Regions from separate parts of the Streptomyces sp. 8N616 genome, predicted to be linked through region 1. Evidence: riboswitches for the same ligand, from Rfam matches in the RefSeq annotation. Region 1 holds a riboswitch; the other holds the start of a gene.
The links. Region 1 has a riboswitch for thiamine pyrophosphate ahead of ACTWQC_RS24650 (thiamine ABC transporter substrate-binding protein). Riboswitches for the same ligand answer to the same signal wherever they lie in the genome.
Positions count from the first base shown of each region.

Region 1 (4,375 bases):
ACCTCGGGATCAAGGACATGGGCAGACTGCTGCCGGGCCACGGCGGGATCATGGACCGGCTCGACTCGCTGCTGCCGACGGCGCCGGTGGTGTGGCTGCTGCTGGTGATCTTCGTGGGCGGCGGCTGACGCGGCTCTGCGGGGCTGAACCGCCGCCGCCGTCGGGGTTCCTCAACGGCGGTTTCGGTCCGTAGGGTCCTCGCCATCTCCCTGGCGTGGGGCCCTTCGCGCGTCTGCGACACTGGTTGAACCATGCCTGCACCCGGAGAACTCACTTTCGTCGCGCCGCGCGGGGCCAAGAAGCCCCCGCGGCACCTTGCCGATCTCACCCCCGCCGAGCGCCGTGAGGCCGTGGCCGCGCTCGGTGAGAAGCCCTTTCGCGCCGGTCAGGTGTCGCGTCACTACTTCGCCCGGTACGCCGACGACCCGGCGGCCTGGACCGACATTCCCGCCGCGGCGCGCGAGAAGCTGGCGGCGGGGCTGCTGCCGGACCTGATGTCCGTGGTGCGGCACATCTCCTGCGACGACGACACCACCCGCAAGACCCTCTGGCGGCTCTTCGACGGCACGCTCGTGGAATCCGTCCTGATGCGCTATCCGGACCGGGTCACCATGTGCGTCTCCTCGCAGGCGGGCTGCGGCATGAACTGCCCGTTCTGCGCCACGGGACAGGCGGGCCTCGACCGCAACCTGTCGACCGCTGAGATCGTGCACCAGATCGTCGACGGGATGCGGGCACTGAGGGACGGCGAATTCGGGGCGTCTGGGCCCGCGGCGCAGCCGCAGTCGGCCGCAGTGTCCCCCGAAGGAAAACGCAGCCCGGGCGGGCCCGCGCGGCTGTCCAACATCGTCTTCATGGGCATGGGCGAGCCGCTCGCCAACTACAACCGGGTCGTCGGCGCCATCCGCCGTCTCACCGACCCCGAGCCCGACGGCCTCGGCCTCTCCCAGCGCGGGATCACCGTCTCCACCGTCGGCCTCGTCCCCGCGATGCTCCGCTTCGCCGACGAGGGCTTCAAGTGCCGGCTCGCGGTGTCCCTGCACGCGCCGGACGACGAGTTGCGCGACACCCTGGTCCCGGTCAACACCCGCTGGAAGGTACGCGAAGTGCTCGACGCGGCCTGGGAGTACGCGGAGAAGTCCGGCCGCCGGATCTCCATCGAGTACGCGCTGATCAGGGACATCAACGACCAGGCGTGGCGGGCCGACCTGCTCGGCCGGCTCCTCAAGGGCCACCGGGTGCACGTCAACCTCATCCCGCTCAACCCGACCCCCGGCTCCAAGTGGACGGCCTCCCGCCCCGAGGACGAGAAGGCGTTCGTCGCCGCCCTCGAGGCCCATGGCGTACCCGTGACCGTACGGGACACCCGGGGGCAGGAGATCGACGGAGCCTGCGGTCAGCTGGCGGCGACCGAGCGCTGACGCGCCGATTCCGGGCACTGATACCGTGCATTCGTACAAATGAACACTCCGACAGGGGAGCGCACAGAGCGCTGAGAGTGCGGCACCGCGACGCCGCAGACCCTCGGACCTGATCCGGGTAATACCGGCGTAGGGAGTCAACGTAACTATGAACACCACCCTTCGGCGTGCCGTCGGCACCGCGCTTCTCGGCGTGCTCGGCGTCCCGGCGCTGGCCGCGTGTGGCGGCTCCGGCGACTCCGGAGCCCAGGGCTCGAAGCCGAAGACGGTCACTCTCGTCTCGCACGACTCCTTCGCGGCCTCGAAGACCGTGCTGCGGGAGTTCACCAAGGAGACCGGCTACAAGGTCGAGGTGCTGCGCGGGGGCGACGCAGGCGCGGCCGTGAACCAGGCCGTCCTGTCCAAGGACAACCCGCAGGGCGACGTCTTCTTCGGCGTCGACAACACCCTGCTCTCCCGCACCCTCGACGCCGGGCTCTTCACGCCGTACGAGGCGAAGGACCTCGACAAGGTCCCGGAGGCGCTCCGGCTCGACAAGGACGAGCATCGCGTCACCCCCGTCGACTCCGGCGACATCTGCGTCAATTACGACCGGAAGTACTTCGCGGACAAGAAGCTCGCCCCGCCGCGGACCTTCGACGACCTGATCAGGCCCCGGTACAAGAACCTGCTGGTCACCGAGAACGCCGCCACTTCATCGCCCGGTCTCGGGTTCCTGCTGGGCACCGCCGCCGAGCACGGCGACGACGGGTGGCAGGACTACTGGAAGAAGCTGAAGGCCAACGGCGTCGAGGTCGTCGACGGCTGGGAGCAGGCGTACTACGACCGGTTCTCCGGCGCGGGCAAGGGCGACAAGCCGCTCGTGGTCTCGTACGCCTCCAGCCCGCCCGCCGGCGTCCTCGAGCTGAAGTCCCAGCCGAAGGAGGCCCCGACCGGTGTCGCGACCGGCACCTGCTTCCGGCAGATCGAGTTCGCCGGGCTGCTGAACGGCGCGAAGAACGAGGAGGGCGGCAAGAAGCTGCTGGACTTCCTGCTGAGCAAGAGCTTCCAGGAGGACGTGCCGCTCCAGATGTTCGTCAACCCGGCGCGCCAGGACGCGAAGCTGCCCGAGGTGTTCACCAAGTACGGCGCGACGATCGACGATCCGGCCACGCTCGCGCCGGAGAAGATCGCGCAGAACCGTGAGCAGTGGGTCGAACAGTGGTCCTCGCTGGTCCTGAGGTAAGTGCCGCCAGGGGGACCTGCGTCCGGCCCCGCGCAGCCAGGGGCAGGGACACGGCGGTGCGGCTCGCCCTCATGGCCGTGCCCCTGGCCTTCTTCGGCGTCTTCTTCGGCTACCCGGTCGCCGCGATCCTGGGCCGGGGCCTGCGGGCGGGCGGGGAGTGGCAGCCCAGCCGGGCCGCCGAGGTGCTGTCCGACCCGGACGTCCTGCGCGTCCTGTGGTTCACCCTCTGGCAGGCGGCCGCCTCGACCGCGCTGACCCTCGTCATCGCGCTGCCTGCCGCGTACGTCTTCGCGCGCTTCGCCTTCCCCGGCAAGGAGTTGCTGCGGGCGGTCGTGGTCGTCCCCTTCGTGCTGCCGACCGTCGTCGTCGGCTCGGCCTTCCTCGCGCTGCTCGGGCGCGGCGGCATGCTGGACGAGCTGTGGGGCTTCCGGCTCGACACCACGGTCTGGGCGATCCTGCTCGCGCATGTCTTCTTCAACTACGCGGTGGTGGTCCGTACGGTCGGCGGGCTCTGGGCCCAGCTCGACCCGGGCCAGGAGGAGGCGGCGCGGGTGCTCGGCGCGAGCCGGTTCGCGGCCTGGCGCAGGGTGACGCTGCCCGCGCTCGCGCCCTCCGTGGCCGCCGCCGCGCTGATGGTCTTCCTCTTCACCTTCACCTCCTTCGGCGCCGTGCAGATCCTCGGCGGACCGCGCTACGCGACGCTGGAGGTCGAGATCTACCGGCAGACCGCGCAGCTGCTGGACCTGCCGACCGCAGCCGTCCTCACCCTCGTACAGTTCGCCGCGGTCGCCGCCATCCTCGCGCTGCACGCGTGGACGGTGCGGCGCCGGGAGACCGCCCTGAGTCTGGTCGACGCCCGTTCGACCGCCCGCCGACCGCGGGGGCCCGGCCAGTGGGCGCTGCTGGCGGGCGTGCTGGCGGTGATCGCGCTGCTGATCCTGCTGCCCCTGGGCGTACTGGTGGAGCGCTCGCTCGCCGGGCCCGGCGGGTACGGGTTCGCCTTCTACCGGGCGCTGCAGTCGGCGGCCGAGAGCGGCGGCACCTTCGTCGTGGCCCCGCTGGAGGCGGTCTGGAACTCGCTGCGGTACGCGGTGGTGGCGACGGCGATCGCGCTGGTGATCGGCGGACTCGCGGCCGCCGCGCTGACCCGCCGTGCGGGAAAGCTGGTCCGCGGGCTCGACGCGCTGCTGATGCTGCCGCTCGGGACGTCCGCCGTCACCGTCGGCTTCGGCTTTCTGATCACCCTGGACGAGCCGCCGCTCGACCTGCGGTCCTCCTGGCTTCTGGTGCCTCTGGCCCAGGCGTTGGTGGGGGTTCCGTTCGTCGTACGGACCATGCTGCCGGTGCTGCGAGCGGTGGACGAGCGGCTGCGCGAGGCGGCCGCGGTGCTCGGCGCCTCGCCGCTGCGCGCCTGGCGCGAGGTGGACCTGCCGCTCGTACGGCGGGCGCTGCTGGTGGCGGCGGGCTTCGCGTTCGCCGTCTCGCTCGGTGAGTTCGGCGCGACCGTCTTCATCGCGCGGCCCGACAACCCGACGCTGCCCGTGGCCGTGGCCCGCTTCCTGGGGCGGGCGGGGGAGCTCAACTACGGGCAGGCGATGGCGCTGAGCACGATTCTGATGCTGGTGTGTGCGGGCGCCCTGCTGGCGCTCGAGCGCATCCGCACCGACCGTTCTGGAGAGTTCTAGATGCCTCTGCTGCGACTGGACGGGGTGACCGTACGCTTCGGCGG
Region 1 is NZ_JBQQBY010000028.1:94,325-98,699, forward strand. Features, by position in the region: gene ACTWQC_RS24640 (phosphatidate cytidylyltransferase) at 1-128, shown strand, start outside; gene rlmN (23S rRNA (adenine(2503)-C(2))-methyltransferase RlmN) at 252-1,421, shown strand; TPP riboswitch at 1,465-1,574, shown strand; gene ACTWQC_RS24650 (thiamine ABC transporter substrate-binding protein) at 1,570-2,646, shown strand; gene ACTWQC_RS24655 (ABC transporter permease) at 2,718-4,331, shown strand; gene ACTWQC_RS24660 (ABC transporter ATP-binding protein) at 4,332-4,375, shown strand, end outside.

Region 2 (4,375 bases), on a different contig from region 1:
TAGAGCAGGGCGTCGGCGAGCTGCACGCGCGCGGTGGCGGCTGCTGCGGCGGCGGTGGCCATGGGTTCCCCCCGGATCGGCGGCGTACGGGTCGGCAGCGTGCTGGCCGGGGCGTCCCGGCCCGCACGCCGTACGGGTTCACTGGATCGGACGGCGGCCGTCAGGCGCTCGGACGGCAAGCGCTCAGCGGCGAGCCCCCGGACGGCAAGCGCTCGGCAGCGTCAGACGGCGAGCGCCTGGGCGCGGCGCTTCACTTCCGTGCCGCGATTCTCGCGCAGGGCCTGCGCGGGCGTGCCCGGCAGGCTCGGGTCCGGCGTGAAGAGCCACTCCAGCATCTCTTCGTCGGTGAAGCCATCGTCCTTCAGGAGCGTCAGCGTCCCGGCGAGGCCCTTGACGACCTTGCCGTCGCCGACGAAGGCGGCCGGCACCTGCAGCACCCGGTTCTCGCCGCGGCGGACCGCGATCAGCTGGCCCTCCTTGACCAGCTGCCTGACGCGGGTCACCTCGACCCCGAGCCGTTCTGCGACGTCGGGGAGGGTGAGCCAGGCGGGAACGAGCGCATCGGTCTTCGTGTCAATCTCGGTCACGGGACCAAGCCTGCCATCCCGGACTGACAGCCGGTAGCGGAGCGCGGCCGGGCGGGCTCACCGGTTCCGGCGGAACGGGGGCACCTGTTCCCGCCGGGCTGACGGCCCGGTTCCGCCCGTTCGGCCCGGCCCCGCCCTCCGGCCCGTACGTACGTACGGGCTCACGGTCTCAGCGGAGCACTGCCGACTTGAGCGGCACGGACGGGTCGGCGGCCCGGTCCGGGTCGATGCGCGCGCCGCGCTCGATGAGCCTGCGTCCCTGCGCCAGATCCCGCGGCCTGCCCACCGCGAGCAGCGCTACCAGCGCCCCGCCGCGCAGCCAGCAGACCGACCAGGAGGCCCCGGCCGGGTCGCCGCGCCAGACCGTGGCGTCGGCCGCGGCGTGGTGGCCCGTGTACTGCACGAACCGGCCGAACTGCTCGGACCAGAAGTAGGGCACCGGATCGTAGACGGTCTCCTCGGCCGCTCCCCCGGCGATGTTGGCGGCGACCGCGCGGGGCCCCTGGAGGGCGTTGTCCCAGTGGTGGACGAGGAGCCGCTCGCCGTACCGGGCGGACGGGAACGACGCGCAGTCGCCGACCGCGTAGACGTCCGGCTGGGAGGTGCGCAGCCGCTCGTCGGCGCGTACCGAGCCGTCGGAGCACAGCTCGACGCCCGAGCCCGCGAGCCAGGCGGTCGTGGGCCGGGCGCCGACCCCGACCAGCACCGCGTCCGCGCGCAGCCGGGTTCCGTCCTCCAGGAGCACCGAGCCCGGCTCGACCGCCGCCACCTTCGCGCCGGTGATCAGCCGGGCGCCGCTGTCGGCGTACCAGGCGGCCATGTGCTCGGTGACCTCGGCGGGAAGGGCACCGGCGAGCGGGCGGTCAGCGGCCTCGACGACGGTGACGGGGCAGCCCGCCTCGCGCGCCGCGGTCGCGAACTCCGCGCCGATCCAGCCCGCGCCGACCACGACGACCTCCTGCCTGCCCTCCAGGACGGGCCGCAGCCGCTCGGCGTCGTCGAGGGTGCGCAGCACGTAGATGCCGGGACCTGCATCGGTGCCGGGCAGCGTGATCGGCTCGGCGCCGGTGGCGATGACCAGCCGGTCGTACGGGACGGGCCCGGCGGCGGTCTCCAGGAGGTGGCGGTCGGGGCGGAGCGCCGTGACCTGGCGACCCAGCAGCAGTTCGATGCTCAGGGCCGGGAAGTCGACCTCGAAGGCCGAGCCGTCGGCCTTGCCGAGGAGCACGGCCTTGGACAGCGGCGGCCGGTCGTAGGGCTGGTGCGACTCGGCGCCCAGCAGCGTGATCGTGCCCTTCCAGCCCTGCTCCCGCAGGGCGACCGCGGTCTGCACCCCGGCCATGCCCGCGCCGACGATCACGACCCGCTGCACTGGCTGCCTGTCCTCGCTCACACGATCACTGTAGGACGGCCGCGGGGCGCTGCCGGAGACGCGCGCATCGAGATCTCTGACACAGCATCAAGTTGATCGGTGCGGTCCGGCCGGGGCGTGCCAGGGGTGGGAGCGTGGGTGGCCTTGGGGCGCCGCTCCTCTACTGCCCTCCAGGGGCAGGCGTTATGGTGGCGAGCCAAGAGCACTCGCGGGAGCCCGGACGCACCGGGCTGAGAGGGAGGCTGGCCGGCCTCCGACCGTACGAACCTGATCCGGGTCATGCCGGCGAAGGGAGGGTCCTGATACCCATGCACGCGCCTGAAGGCACTGAAGGCAGCGGCGCGCGCGGTCCGCGCACGTCGTACGACGTCCTCGTCATCGGGGGCGGGATCATCGGTCTGGTCACGGCCTGGCGGGCGGCGCAGCGGGGCCTGCGCACCGCGGTCGCCGACCCGTCGCCCGGCGGTGGTGCCGCACAGGTCGCCGCCGGGATGCTGGCGGCCGTCACCGAGCTCCACTACGGCGAGGAGACCCTGCTCGGCCTCAACCTCGCCTCCGCAGCGCGCTATCCGGCGTTCGCGGCCGAGCTCGAGGAGGCGAGCGGGCAGGACATCGGCTACCGCGCCTGCGGCACCCTCGCCGTCGCGCTGGACACCGACGACCGGGCACACCTGCGCGAGCTCCATGCCTTGCAGCTCCGCCACGGTCTCGACTCGCAGTGGCTGACGGGGCGCGAGTGCCGCCGCCTCGAGCCCCTGCTTGCGCCGGGCGTGCGCGGCGGCCTGCGCGTGGACGGCGACCACCAGACCGACCCCCGCCGGCTCGCCGCCGCGCTCGTCACGGCCTGCGAGCGGGCCGGGGTGGAGCTGCGCCGCGCCTGGGTCCGGCGGCTGTCCGTCGTACGGGACCGGGCCGCCGGAGCGGTCCTCGAGGACGGCACGGAGCTGGGCGCCGGGCAGGTCGTCCTCGCCGCGGGCAGCCGCAGCGGGCAGCTCGCCGGGGTGCCGGACGAGGTGCTGCCGCCGGTCCGGCCGGTCAAGGGGCAGGTGCTGCGGCTGCGCGTTCCCGGGGCGTACGCGCCGTTCCTGTCCCGGACCGTACGGGCGGTGGTGCGCGGCGGGCAGGTCTACCTCGTGCCGCGCGAGAGCGGCGAGCTGGTGGTCGGCGCGACCAGCGAGGAACTGGGCTGGGACACCACCGTCACCGCGGGCGGGGTGTACGAACTCCTGCGCGATGCCCACGAGTTGGTGCCCGGAATCACCGAACTGCCGCTTGTCGAGACCCGCGCCGGGCTGCGGCCGGGGTCGCCCGACAACGCGCCCCTGCTGGGCCCGACGGCACTGCCGGGGCTGCACCTGGCAACCGGCCACTACCGCAACGGCGTGCTGCTGACGCCGGTCACGGGCGACGCGATGGCCGAGGCGCTGACCACCGGCGAACTCCCCGGTGAGGCCCGGCCCTTCTCCCCTCGCCGCTTCACGTCCGCACCCCGCGCACCCCGCGTACTCCAGGAGCAGCCCGTATGACCGTCTCCGTGAACGGGGAACCCAGGGAACTCCCCGACGGCACCACACTCGACCGGGTCGTCGCCACCCTCACCACCGCCCCCTCGGGCGTCGCCGCCGCGCTCAACGAGACCGTGGTACCGCGCCGCCGGTGGCCCACCACCCCGCTCGGCGACGGCGACCGCGTCGAGGTCCTCACCGCGGTCCAGGGAGGCTGACCCCGCGACATGGCCGACGATCTCCTCACCATTGGCGGCACCACCTTCGGCTCCCGGCTGATCATGGGGACCGGCGGTGCGCCGAGCCTCGACGTCCTGGAGCGCGCGCTGGTCGCCTCCGGCACCGAGCTGACCACGGTGGCCATGCGCCGCCTCGACCCGACCGTGCAGGGCTCCGTGCTGACCGTGCTGGCCGGGCTCGGCATCCGCGCCCTGCCGAACACCGCGGGGTGCTTCACCGCGGGCGAGGCGGTGCTCACCGCCCGGCTCGCCCGGGAGGCCCTCGGCACCGACTGGATCAAGCTGGAGGTGGTGGCAGACGAGCGCACCCTGCTGCCCGACCCGGTCGAGCTGCTCGACGCGGCGGAGACCCTGGTCGACGACGGCTTCACGGTGCTTCCGTACACCAACGACGACCCGGTGCTGGCCAGGAAGCTGGAGGACGCCGGCTGCGCCGCGATCATGCCGCTGGGCTCCCCCATCGGCTCCGGCCTCGGCATCCGCAACCCGCACAACTTCCAGCTGATCACCGAGCACGCGCGCGTGCCCGTGATCCTCGACGCGGGGGCCGGCACCGCATCGGACGCGGCGCTGGCCATGGAGCTGGGCTGCGCGGCCGTCATGCTCGCGTCTGCCGTCACCCGGGCCCAGGAGCCCGTACTGATGGCGGAGGCGATGCGGCACGCCGTCGAG
Region 2 is NZ_JBQQBY010000001.1:36,515-40,889, reverse strand. Features, by position in the region: gene thiE (thiamine phosphate synthase) at 1-62, opposite strand, end outside; gene ACTWQC_RS00195 (Rv2175c family DNA-binding protein) at 222-587, opposite strand; gene ACTWQC_RS00190 (NAD(P)/FAD-dependent oxidoreductase) at 757-1,929, opposite strand; TPP riboswitch at 2,158-2,270, shown strand; gene thiO (glycine oxidase ThiO) at 2,268-3,485, shown strand; gene thiS (sulfur carrier protein ThiS) at 3,482-3,682, shown strand; gene ACTWQC_RS00175 (thiazole synthase) at 3,692-4,375, shown strand, end outside.
Region 2: linked by a shared signal. The riboswitch ahead of thiO (glycine oxidase ThiO) and the one ahead of ACTWQC_RS24650 (thiamine ABC transporter substrate-binding protein) in region 1 are both predicted to bind thiamine pyrophosphate.